2 regions of the Rhizobium leguminosarum genome follow, and region 1 is predicted to be linked to the other one. Evidence: predicted binding sites of a transcription regulator. Region 1 holds the regulator's gene; the other holds the start of a gene.
The links. Region 1 encodes LexA, which represses DNA repair genes until DNA is damaged. Its sites were predicted from a motif close to TGTTCNNNNTGTGTTCNG; they were not measured.
Positions count from the first base shown of each region.

Region 1 (5,046 bases):
GAGCATTTTCATCGCCTGACCGCCTACGGCCTGCCGGCAAACCTCGCGACGATGCCGATCATCTCCTTCATCATCATGCCGGCAGGTCTGCTGGCGATGCTGCTCATGCCTTTCGGTCTGGATGTTTGGGCCTGGAAGGTCGTCGGATTCGGCCTTGATTTGGTGATCGCGGTCGCAAAGACGGTGTCCGGCTGGGGTGGCAATATCGACGTCGGCCGCTTGCCCGCCTGGTATTTCGCCGTCGCCGTGGCAGGCTTTCTGCTGCTGACGCTGCTCCGCACCCGGTTGCGCCATGTCGGCACATCGATCATCGCGGTCGCAACACTCATCCTGCTGCTTCTGCCGGTTCCCCGGCCGCCGGATCTGGTGATTTCGGAGGATGGCAGTCTCGTCGCGGTCGTCGAGGCGGCGGCAATGGCGTCCAACCGTGAAAGACCGTCGGACTTCATCTTCGACCAGTGGCAGAGAGCGCTGGTCCTGCCGAGGCATGATCCGCCGAAGATGCTGGATGGTCCTGCTATCCCGCCTGAGGGAGAAGACCGCCGCGTCAGGCTTTCCCGCGATCAGCAGAACGAAGCAAGGACCGCGATGCGGACGGCCGCAGCGGGCGGTGACGCAAACCGCTTTTCCTGCGTCAAGAAGGCCTGGTGCATATCAAGGCTCGGCAATGGTCAGGTGGTAACCGTCATCGACAACGCTGCCTATCTCGGCCCGGCATGCGACGCTGCCGATATCGTCGTGACGTCGGTCCGCCTTCGCTTCAACAATTGCCGCTCAGGTGCGACGCTCTTCACCGGTGAGACGCTGCGCAGGACCGGTTCCATCGAGTTGCGCTTCACGGACACCGGCCTGGAGGTCGCAACCGCATTCGATGCATTGTCGCGGCCATGGATGCGCCATCGTGCCTATGACTGGCGCAGCAACAGTTTTACCGAATCCGGCCTGGCCAATGTCAGTGATAGCGGCGAATGAGACCGACGAGTTTACCCTGAACCTTGACACGGTCCGGCCCGAAAATCCGGGTCTCGTAAGCCGGGTTGGCCGCTTCCAGCGCGATCGAGGCGCCCTTGCGGCGGAAGCGCTTGAGTGTCGCTTCTTCGTCGTCGACGAGAGCAACGACGATGTCGCCCGGACTTGCGGTACTGCCGTTGCGGATGATCACGGTGTCGCCGTCGAAGATGCCGGCGTCGATCATCGAATCGCCCTTGACCTCGAGCGCATAATGTTCACCGGAGCCGAGCATGTCGGCCGGAACGACGATGTCGTGGGTATTGTTCTGGATCGCCGAGATCGGCACACCGGCAGCGATTCGGCCCATGACCGGCACGGAGACCGAGTTGCCGTTGTCGGCGACGGGTTTTGCGGGAGCAGGAGTGGCGACCGGCTGCGGCTTGCCGAGGCTGCCCTCGATGACGCTCGGCGAAAAGCCGCGCCGGGGCTGAATGCTCGGGCTGTAGGCCTCCGGAAGCTTGATGACCTCGAGCGCGCGGGCGCGATTCGGTAGGCGGCGAATGAAGCCTCGCTCCTCAAGCGCTGTAATCAAGCGATGAATCCCGGACTTGGAGGCGAGGTCCAGGGCATCCTTCATTTCGTCGAAAGATGGCGGAACGCCGGATTCCTTCATGCGCTCATGAATGAAAAGGAGAAGCTCCTGTTGTTTGCGCGTGAGCATCGACGTTGTGACCTCGTGATTGAAACAAATCCAGAACAGACACTATATGTTCCATATGTGTTCCGCAAGTAGCTAAATTTCCGTAAAACTTGGTGCCAACTCGTTGAGATTTTTATTTTCATTCGCCGGATTGGGACACAAGTCTTGTATTGAGGGTGGCGCTGCACATCTCTTGATCTTTCCAGGAGGGAGATCATGAACGCGCATTCCGCCAAACCGCACCCGCTGGATCATGTCGTGCTGCCGGTCGTCAACATCGATCTGGCGCGCGAGAGGCTCGGCAAGCTCGGCTTCACCGTTGCCGCCGATGCGCGCCATCCCTTCGGAACGGAGAATGCCTGCGTCTTTTTTGCCGACAAGACCTATCTGGAGCCGCTCGGGATTGCGAGCGTCAAGGAGAGCGAGGCGTCGGCGCGCCAAGGCAATGTCTTCACGGCCCGCAACCAGGCCTTCCGTTTCCGCTGCGGCGCGGAGGGGCTTTCGGGGCTGGCTTTCGGCAGCAAGGATGCCGGCATCGATCATCAGGATTTCGTCGGCAACGGATCGAGCGCCGGCGAGATGCTGCAGTTCACCCGGCCGATGACGATGCCGGACGGTTCTGAGACGATTGCCGGCTTCAAGCTGGCTTTTGCCGGCGACCTGCGCGCGCCTGATCTCCTGCTTTTCACCGTCGAGCGCGTCAATCCGCTGCCGGCCGACCGCGCCGCGCTGGAGGCGCATGTCAATGGCGTCACCGGCATAGTCGAGATCGCGCTTTGCACGCCGGAGCCGGCCGCCTTCGCTGCCTTCGTCAGCCTTGCGGTGGCGCAATCGGCAGTCGAGAAAACCGGTTTCGGCGTCGATATCGCGGCGTCGAATGCGAAAATCAGCCTGATGACGCCGGAAGGGCTGGAGGCCTATTTCGACATCGCCGGCTCATGCGCAGATCGCGGCCTGCGCGGCCGGGCAATCCTCTTTGCTGTCGCCGATCTTGCCGTGACAGAAGCGCATTTGGCTGCTAACGGGGTGACATACACGCGCAAGAACAATCGCATTCTGGTGAAGCCCGCGCCCGGGCAGGGCACGCTCTTCGCCTTCGAGGAAACACGATGAGCACTGATACGAATTCCGAAGTCAGGATCGGCGAAGGCCAAGGCCAGGTCACCTTTTCCAATACCGGCCGTCTGTCGCTGATTGCCGGTCCCTGCCAGATGGAGAGCCGCGGCCACGCCTTCATGGTGGCCGGGACGCTGAAGGAGCTTTGCGCAAAGCTCGGCATCGGCCTCGTCTACAAGAGCTCCTTCGACAAGGCGAACCGAACCTCGCTGTCGGCCGAACGCGGTATCGGGATCGAAAAGGGCATGGAGGTCTTTGCCGACCTCAAGAAGGAATTCGGCTTTCCCGTCCTGACCGACGTTCATACCGCCGAGCAATGCGCAGAGGTGGCAAAGATCGTCGACGTCCTGCAGATCCCGGCCTTCCTCTGCCGCCAGACCGACCTTCTCATCGCCGCCGCCAAGACCGGCCGCGTCGTCAATGTCAAGAAGGGCCAGTTCCTCGCTCCCTGGGATATGAAGAACGTTCTGAAGAAGCTCAACGCCAGCGGCAATCCGAACGTGCTGCTGTGCGAGCGCGGCGCCTCCTTTGGTTACAATACGCTGGTCTCCGACATGCGTTCGCTGCCGATCATGGCGGCGATGGGCGCGCCCGTTATCTTCGATGCCACCCATTCCGTGGCGCAGCCGGGCGGGCAGGGCGATTCCTCCGGCGGTCAGCGGGAATTCGTAGAAACGCTGGCGCGCGCAGCGGTGGCTACCGGTATTGCCGGCGTCTTCGTCGAAACTCATCAGGACCCCGACAATGCCCCTTCCGACGGCCCGAACATGGTCTATCTCAAGGACATGCCGCGGCTTCTCGAAAAGCTGCTTGCCTTCGATGCGGTCGCCAAGGCTTGACGTTCAACAGTCTGACATGATCGTGCTATAGGCCACATCGGAAGGCTGGTCCGAAGGCTATTGCAGCATTGTAATTTGCACGCCTTCGACTAAGACAGGTTTCGAATCATTTATCACCCACCGAGCAGGAAGAACCCATGACTGCAATCACCGATATCATCGCCCGCGAGATTCTCGATAGCCGTGGCAACCCCACCGTCGAAGTCGATGTCTATCTCGAAGATGGCAGCATGGGCCGCGCGGCCGTTCCCTCGGGCGCCTCGACGGGCGCGCATGAGGCGGTCGAACTGCGTGACGGCGGCAAGCGCTATCTGGGCAAGGGCGTCGAAAAGGCGGTCGAAGCCGCCAACACCGAGATCTTCGACGCGATCGGCGGCATCGACGCCGAAAACCAGATCCAGATCGACAACATCATGATCGAGCTGGACGGCACGCCGAACAAGTCTCGTCTCGGCGCCAATGCCATCCTCGGCGTGTCGCTCGCCGTCGCCAAGGCTGCTGCCCAGGCGTCCGGCTTGCCGCTCTACCGTTATGTCGGCGGCGCTTCCGCCAGCCTTCTGCCGGTGCCGATGATGAACATCATCAATGGTGGTGCCCATGCCGACAACCCGATCGATTTCCAGGAATTTATGATCCTGCCGGTCGGCGCCGATTCGATCGCCGAAGCCGTCCGCATGGGTTCGGAAGTCTTCCATACGCTGCGCAAGGAACTTGCTAGCCAGGGCCACAACACCAATGTCGGCGATGAAGGCGGTTTCGCACCGGGACTGAAGAGCGCGCCTGAGGCCCTCGACTTCATCATGAAGTCGATCGAGAAAGCCGGCTACAAGCCGGGCGACGACATGTGCCTCGGCCTCGACTGCGCCTCGACCGAATTCTTCAAGGACGGCAAATACGTTCTCGAAGGGGAAGGCCGCACGCTGGAATCGGGCGCCATGGCGGAGTATTTGGCCGAGCTCGCCGCCAACTATCCGATCATCTCGATCGAGGACGGCATGGCCGAAGACGACTGGGACGGCTGGAAGACGCTGACCGACCTGACCGGCAAGAAGACCCAGCTCGTCGGCGACGATCTCTTCGTCACCAACTCCGCCCGTCTTCGCGACGGTATCCGCATGGGTGTTGCCAACTCGATCCTCGTCAAGGTCAACCAGATCGGCACGCTGACGGAGACGCTCGATGCCGTCAACACGGCGCACAAGGCGGCCTATACCGCCGTCATGTCGCACCGCTCCGGCGAGACGGAAGATTCGACCATTGCCGATCTCGCGGTCGCCACCAACTGCGGCCAGATCAAGACCGGGTCGCTGTCGCGTTCCGATCGTCTTGCCAAGTACAACCAGTTGATCCGCATCGAAGAAGGCCTCGGCCCTCAGGCCCAGTATGCCGGCCGCTCGATCATCCGCGGCTGATCGGATCTGACTTTTGATCGTTTAACCC
Region 1 covers NZ_CP016286.1:1,245,888-1,250,933, forward strand. The annotation lists gene BA011_RS06370 (ComEC/Rec2 family competence protein) at 1-972, shown strand, start outside; gene lexA (transcriptional repressor LexA) at 953-1,672, opposite strand; gene BA011_RS06380 (VOC family protein) at 1,868-2,764, shown strand; gene kdsA (3-deoxy-8-phosphooctulonate synthase) at 2,761-3,606, shown strand; gene eno (phosphopyruvate hydratase) at 3,744-5,018, shown strand.

Region 2 (5,046 bases), 1.2 Mb from region 1:
ATAGGTGCGCATCTTCGAGAAATATGTCGAATTCTCATGCTTGCGCAGGCGTGAAAGCACGGAGAAGCGGGCCAGCATCTCGAGCGTTGCCGGAGCGCATGGCGCATCGGCGAGTTCCGATCCCTCGATCAGCTTTTCGTAGATCTTCTGCTCTTCCGTCACGCGCAGGCAATAGGGCACCTTGATCACGCAAATACGGTCGATGAAGGCCTCGTTGTTCTTGTTGGCCTTGAAGGTCTGCCATTCCGCCTCGTTCGAATGCGCAAGGACGATGCCGGAGAAGGGTATGGCGCCGATATTCTCGGAGCCGATATAGTTCCCCTCCTGCGTCGCCGTCAGCAGCGGATGCAGCATCTTGATCGGCGCCTTGAACATCTCGACGAACTCGAGCACGCCCTGATTGGCGCGGTTGAGGCCGCCCGAATAGCTATAGGCATCGGGATCGTTCTGGGAGTAGGTCTCCAGCTTTCGGATATCGACCTTGCCGACCAACGACGAGATATCCTGATTGTTCTCGTCTCCAGGCTCGGTCTTGGCGATGGCGATTTGGCGCAACCGCGAAGGCTGTACTCTGACGACGCGGAAGCGGGAAATATCGCCTCCGAAATCATCGAGCCGCTTCAGGCACCACGGGCTCATCAGCCCGCTCAGGCGCCGCAGGGGAATGCCGTATTGCTCCTGCAGGAGCGATCCCATCGTGTCCGGGTCGAAGAGGTTGAGCGGACTTTCGAAAACGGGGCTGATCTCGTCACCGGCCTTCAGCACGTAGATCGGATGAACCTCCATCAGCAGCTTCAGCCGCTCCGCCAGCGATGACTTGCCGCCGCCGACCGGGCCGAGCAGATAGAGGATCTGCTTGCGCTCCTCGAGCCCCTGCGCCGCGTGCCGGAAGAAGGAAACGATGCGTTCGATTGTCTCTTCCATGCCGTGGAAGCCGGCAAAAGCCGGATAGATCCGGATGGTCCGGTTCATGAAGATCCGGCCGAGGCGCGTGTCCCTGGCGGTGTCGACCATTTGCGGCTCGCCTATCGCGGCGAGCAGGCGCTCGGTCGCATTGGCATAGGCAAGCGGTTCCTTTTTGCAAAGATCGAGATACTCCGAGATCGACATATCGGTCTCGCGACGCGCATCATAACTGCGGGTGAACGCATCAAATACGGATTCGCTCAGCATGGGCCCTCCATTCAAGGTTAATGCCACAGGCTTCAGGTGTCCCTATAACCATCGAGATGGCCATGACGTTCCTGAGAATCAATAGTTTCGTCGGTTATTCCACGCTCACCGGCCGTTTCTAGCAATGCACGAAATTGTGCATCCACCGGTTCTTTAATTACTGTACGAAACTGTTGGTCAGTATAGTTCAGAAAGACGCCATCGCGGTATCAGCACATTTCACGACGTGACAGAAAGATGAAAAAGGTGTGCAATACCGCCCGTGATTCGAGATCTCGAAAATCAGCGATCGACAGGCGGCGAGCCCGCTTCGATCGGTGAATATCGATGTGTGACGGGCCATATGACGCTCGAAAATTCGGGATATTCTTAGAAACGGAATATTCTTAGAGAAATGGGCGCATGACGATCATGCGCCGGTTATTGCGATCATGTGTCCGCAGGCCTCTCAGCCGTTGAACGCATCCTGGAGCGCAGCGACATCGATTTTGACCATGCCGAGCATCACTTCGGTTACGCGCCTGGCCCGCTCGCGATCGCTGTCGGCGATCATCTCGGAAAGCACGCGCGGCACGATCTGCCAGGAAAGGCCCCAGCGGTCCTTCAGCCAGCCGCACGCCTCCGGCGTGCCGCCATTGGCGAGGAATGCCTCCCATATCCGATCGATCTCGGCTTGGCTTTCCACGAGAATCGCAATCGAGAAGGAATGGTTGAAACTATCGAGCGGGCCGGCCTTCATGGCCAGGAAGGCCTGGTCGGCAAGCGTGAATTCGATCAGCTCGACGCTGCCGGGAGGTCCGCTCGGCGTTTCCGCCGGCAATATGGTGGTGCGGCCGATTCTGGAATCCGGGATAACAGACACGTAGAATTCGACGGCTTCGCGCGCCTCCTCGGCGAACCAGAGATTTGAAACGACCTTCGGCATGAAACGGCCTCCTTGTTGACGGGTGTTGGTCCGGACTGCTGTCCGATGACCCAAGGACGCCCCGCCGGCACCAGTTCCGACACGCCGCGATCGAAATTTTAGCTCCGCCCGCCCGCATGGCGACCACAGCCTGGCTCGGCGGCGGCATTGCCGCCCGCAACATACCGCTGGGAATAGCGCCGGCTCGGGAATGAAAGCAGAACATCTTTTCTGGTCTTTCCTTCCCGAATCACTACATTACGCGCCATGAGCAATAGTTTCGACGATATGCCCTTCTTCGACGAAGAGCCGGGCGAGATGGCGCGCAAGCCGCAGCCGCCTGCCGCCCCCGCCGAAAGGGCGCCCGTCTCCGGTGGCGGCATCGCGGCGCGCGCCATGGCGGCTCGCGACGGCGGCAAGCGGCCGGATTATCTCGCAGGGCTGAACCCCGAACAGACCGAAGCCGTCGAAACGCTGGAAGGCCCGGTCCTCGTGCTCGCCGGCGCCGGCACCGGCAAGACCCGCGTACTGACGACCCGCATTGCCCATATCCTCAATACCGGCCGCGCTTTTCCCTCGCAGATCCTCGCCGTCACCTTCACCAACAAGGCTGCCCGCGAGATGAAGGAGCGTATCGCGTTGCTCGTCGGCGGCGCCGTCGAAGGCATGCCCTGGCTCGGAACCTTCCATTCGATCGGCGTCAAACTTCTGCGCCGCCACGGCGAACTCGTCGGCCTGCGTTCCGATTTCACTATTCTCGATACCGACGACGTCGTCCGCCTGATCAAGCAGATCATCCAGGCCGAAGGCCTCGACGACAAGCGCTGGCCGGCCAAGCAGTTCGCCGGCATGATCGACACCTGGAAGAACAAGGGTCTCGGCCCCGCCGATATTCCCGAGGGCGACGCCCGCGCCTTTGCCAATGGCCGCGGCCGCGATCTCTATTTCGCCTATCAGGCGCGCCTGACGACGCTGAACGCCTGCGATTTCGGCGATCTGCTGATGCATCCGATCACGATCTTCCGCAAGAACCCGGATCTCTTGAAGGAATATCACGGCCGCTTCCGCTATATCCTCGTCGACGAGTACCAGGACACCAACACCGCCCAGTACATGTGGCTCAGGCTTCTCGCCCAGCGCTCCAAGGGCGAGCCGCAGAACGTCTGCTGCGTCGGCGACGACGATCAGTCGATCTATGGCTGGCGCGGTGCGGAGGTCGACAATATCCTGCGCTTCGAGAAGGATTTCCCCGGCGCCAAGGTCATCAAGCTCGAGCGCAATTACCGTTCGACCGAACATATCCTCGGGGCCGCCGCCCATCTGATCGCCCATAATGAGGGTCGCCTCGGCAAGACGCTGTTCACCGACCGCTCCGATCCGGACGATGTCAAGGTGCAGGTCCACGCCTCCTGGGATTCGGAAGAGGAGGCCCGCGCCATCGGCGAGGAGATCGAGCAGCTCCAGCGCGGCAAGCATCTGTTGAACGACATGGCGATCCTCGTGCGCGCCTCCTTCCAGATGCGCGAATTCGAAGACCGCTTCGTCACTCTCGGCCTCAACTATCGCGTCATCGGCGGCCCGCGCTTCTACGAGCGCCTCGAGATCCGCGATGCCATGGCCTATTTCCGCCTGGTTGCTCAAGCCTCTGACGACCTCGCTTTCGAACGCATCATCAACACCCCGAAGCGCGGCCTCGGCGATACGACCGTGCGGGCGCTGCACGACTATGCCCGTGCCCGGGATATCCCGATGCTTGCGGCAGCCGCCGACATCATCGAGACGGACGAGCTGAAGCCGAAGGCGCGAAAAGCGCTCTTCGACGTGATTCAATCTTTCCGCCGATGGCAGGAACTGCTTGAAAACACGCCGCATACCGAACTTGCCGAGCAGATCCTCGAAGAGTCCGGCTATACCGACATGTGGAAGAACGACAAGAGCGCTGAAGCCCCCGGCCGCCTCGAAAACCTCAAGGAACTGATCCGCTCGATGGAAAGCTTCGAGTCGATGCGCGGCTTCCTCGAACACGTCTCCCTGGTGATGGATGCCGAGACCAACGAGAACCTCGACGCCGTCTCGATCATGACGCTGCACTCGGCCAAGGGCCTGGAATTCGACACCGTCTTCCTGCCGGGCTGGGAGGAAGGCCTCTTCCCGCACCAGCGCTCGCTGGATGAGAGCGGCCGCGCCGGCCTGGAGGAGGAACGCCGCCTCGCCTATGTCGGCATCACCCGCGCCAAGCACCGCTGCCACATCTGGTTCGTCTCCAACCGCCGCATCCATGGCCTCTGGCAATCGACCCTGCCCTCGCGTTTCCTCGACGAACTGCCGGAAACCCATGTCGAGGTCGCCGCAATGGAGCAGAGCTACGGCGGGTATGGCCGCGGCGGCTACGGCCAGTCCCGCTTCGACAAGGCCGAACCCTTCGCCAACTCCTATTCCACTCCCGGCTGGAAACGCGCCCAGGCCAACAAGACCGACGCTACGCGCGACAATTGGGGCACCCGCTCCGGCCACGCCGTCGAACGCATCGGCTATGGCGAAAGCGGCCCGAAGGGGCGCACGATCGAAGGCGAACTGGTGGCGAAATCGACCTCGTCGGAACCGTCGAGATTCACCCTCGGCGATCGCGTATTCCACCTGAAGTTCGGCAACGGCAACATCACGGGCATCGAAGGCAACAAGCTGACGATCGAGTTCGATCGGGCCGGACAGAAACGGGTGCTGGACGGATTTGTCGAGCGCGTGTGACCTCGCGTCAGCATGACGCGAAAAGGCTTACCCGAGCATCCGCATTCTTCCGAGCCCGAGAATATCGTTGACGAGCGCGATGCCCATGCCCGCGGCGACGATTCCCAATCCGATCAGAAAGAGCCGGCGAGATCGGTCATATTTGGTGGCAAACAGGGAATCCCGCGCCAGCAAATCGGCAAAGACCTTCACCTGGATGGCGATGCCCACGGTCAGGAACA
Region 2 covers NZ_CP016286.1:2,432,253-2,437,298, forward strand. The annotation lists gene BA011_RS12200 (PrkA family serine protein kinase) at 1-1,173, opposite strand, end outside; gene BA011_RS12205 (VOC family protein) at 1,622-2,098, opposite strand; gene BA011_RS12210 (ATP-dependent helicase) at 2,345-4,825, shown strand; gene BA011_RS12215 (hypothetical protein) at 4,853-5,046, opposite strand, start outside.
Region 2: the regulator LexA is predicted to act here: its motif matches at 2,285-2,302, upstream of BA011_RS12210 (ATP-dependent helicase).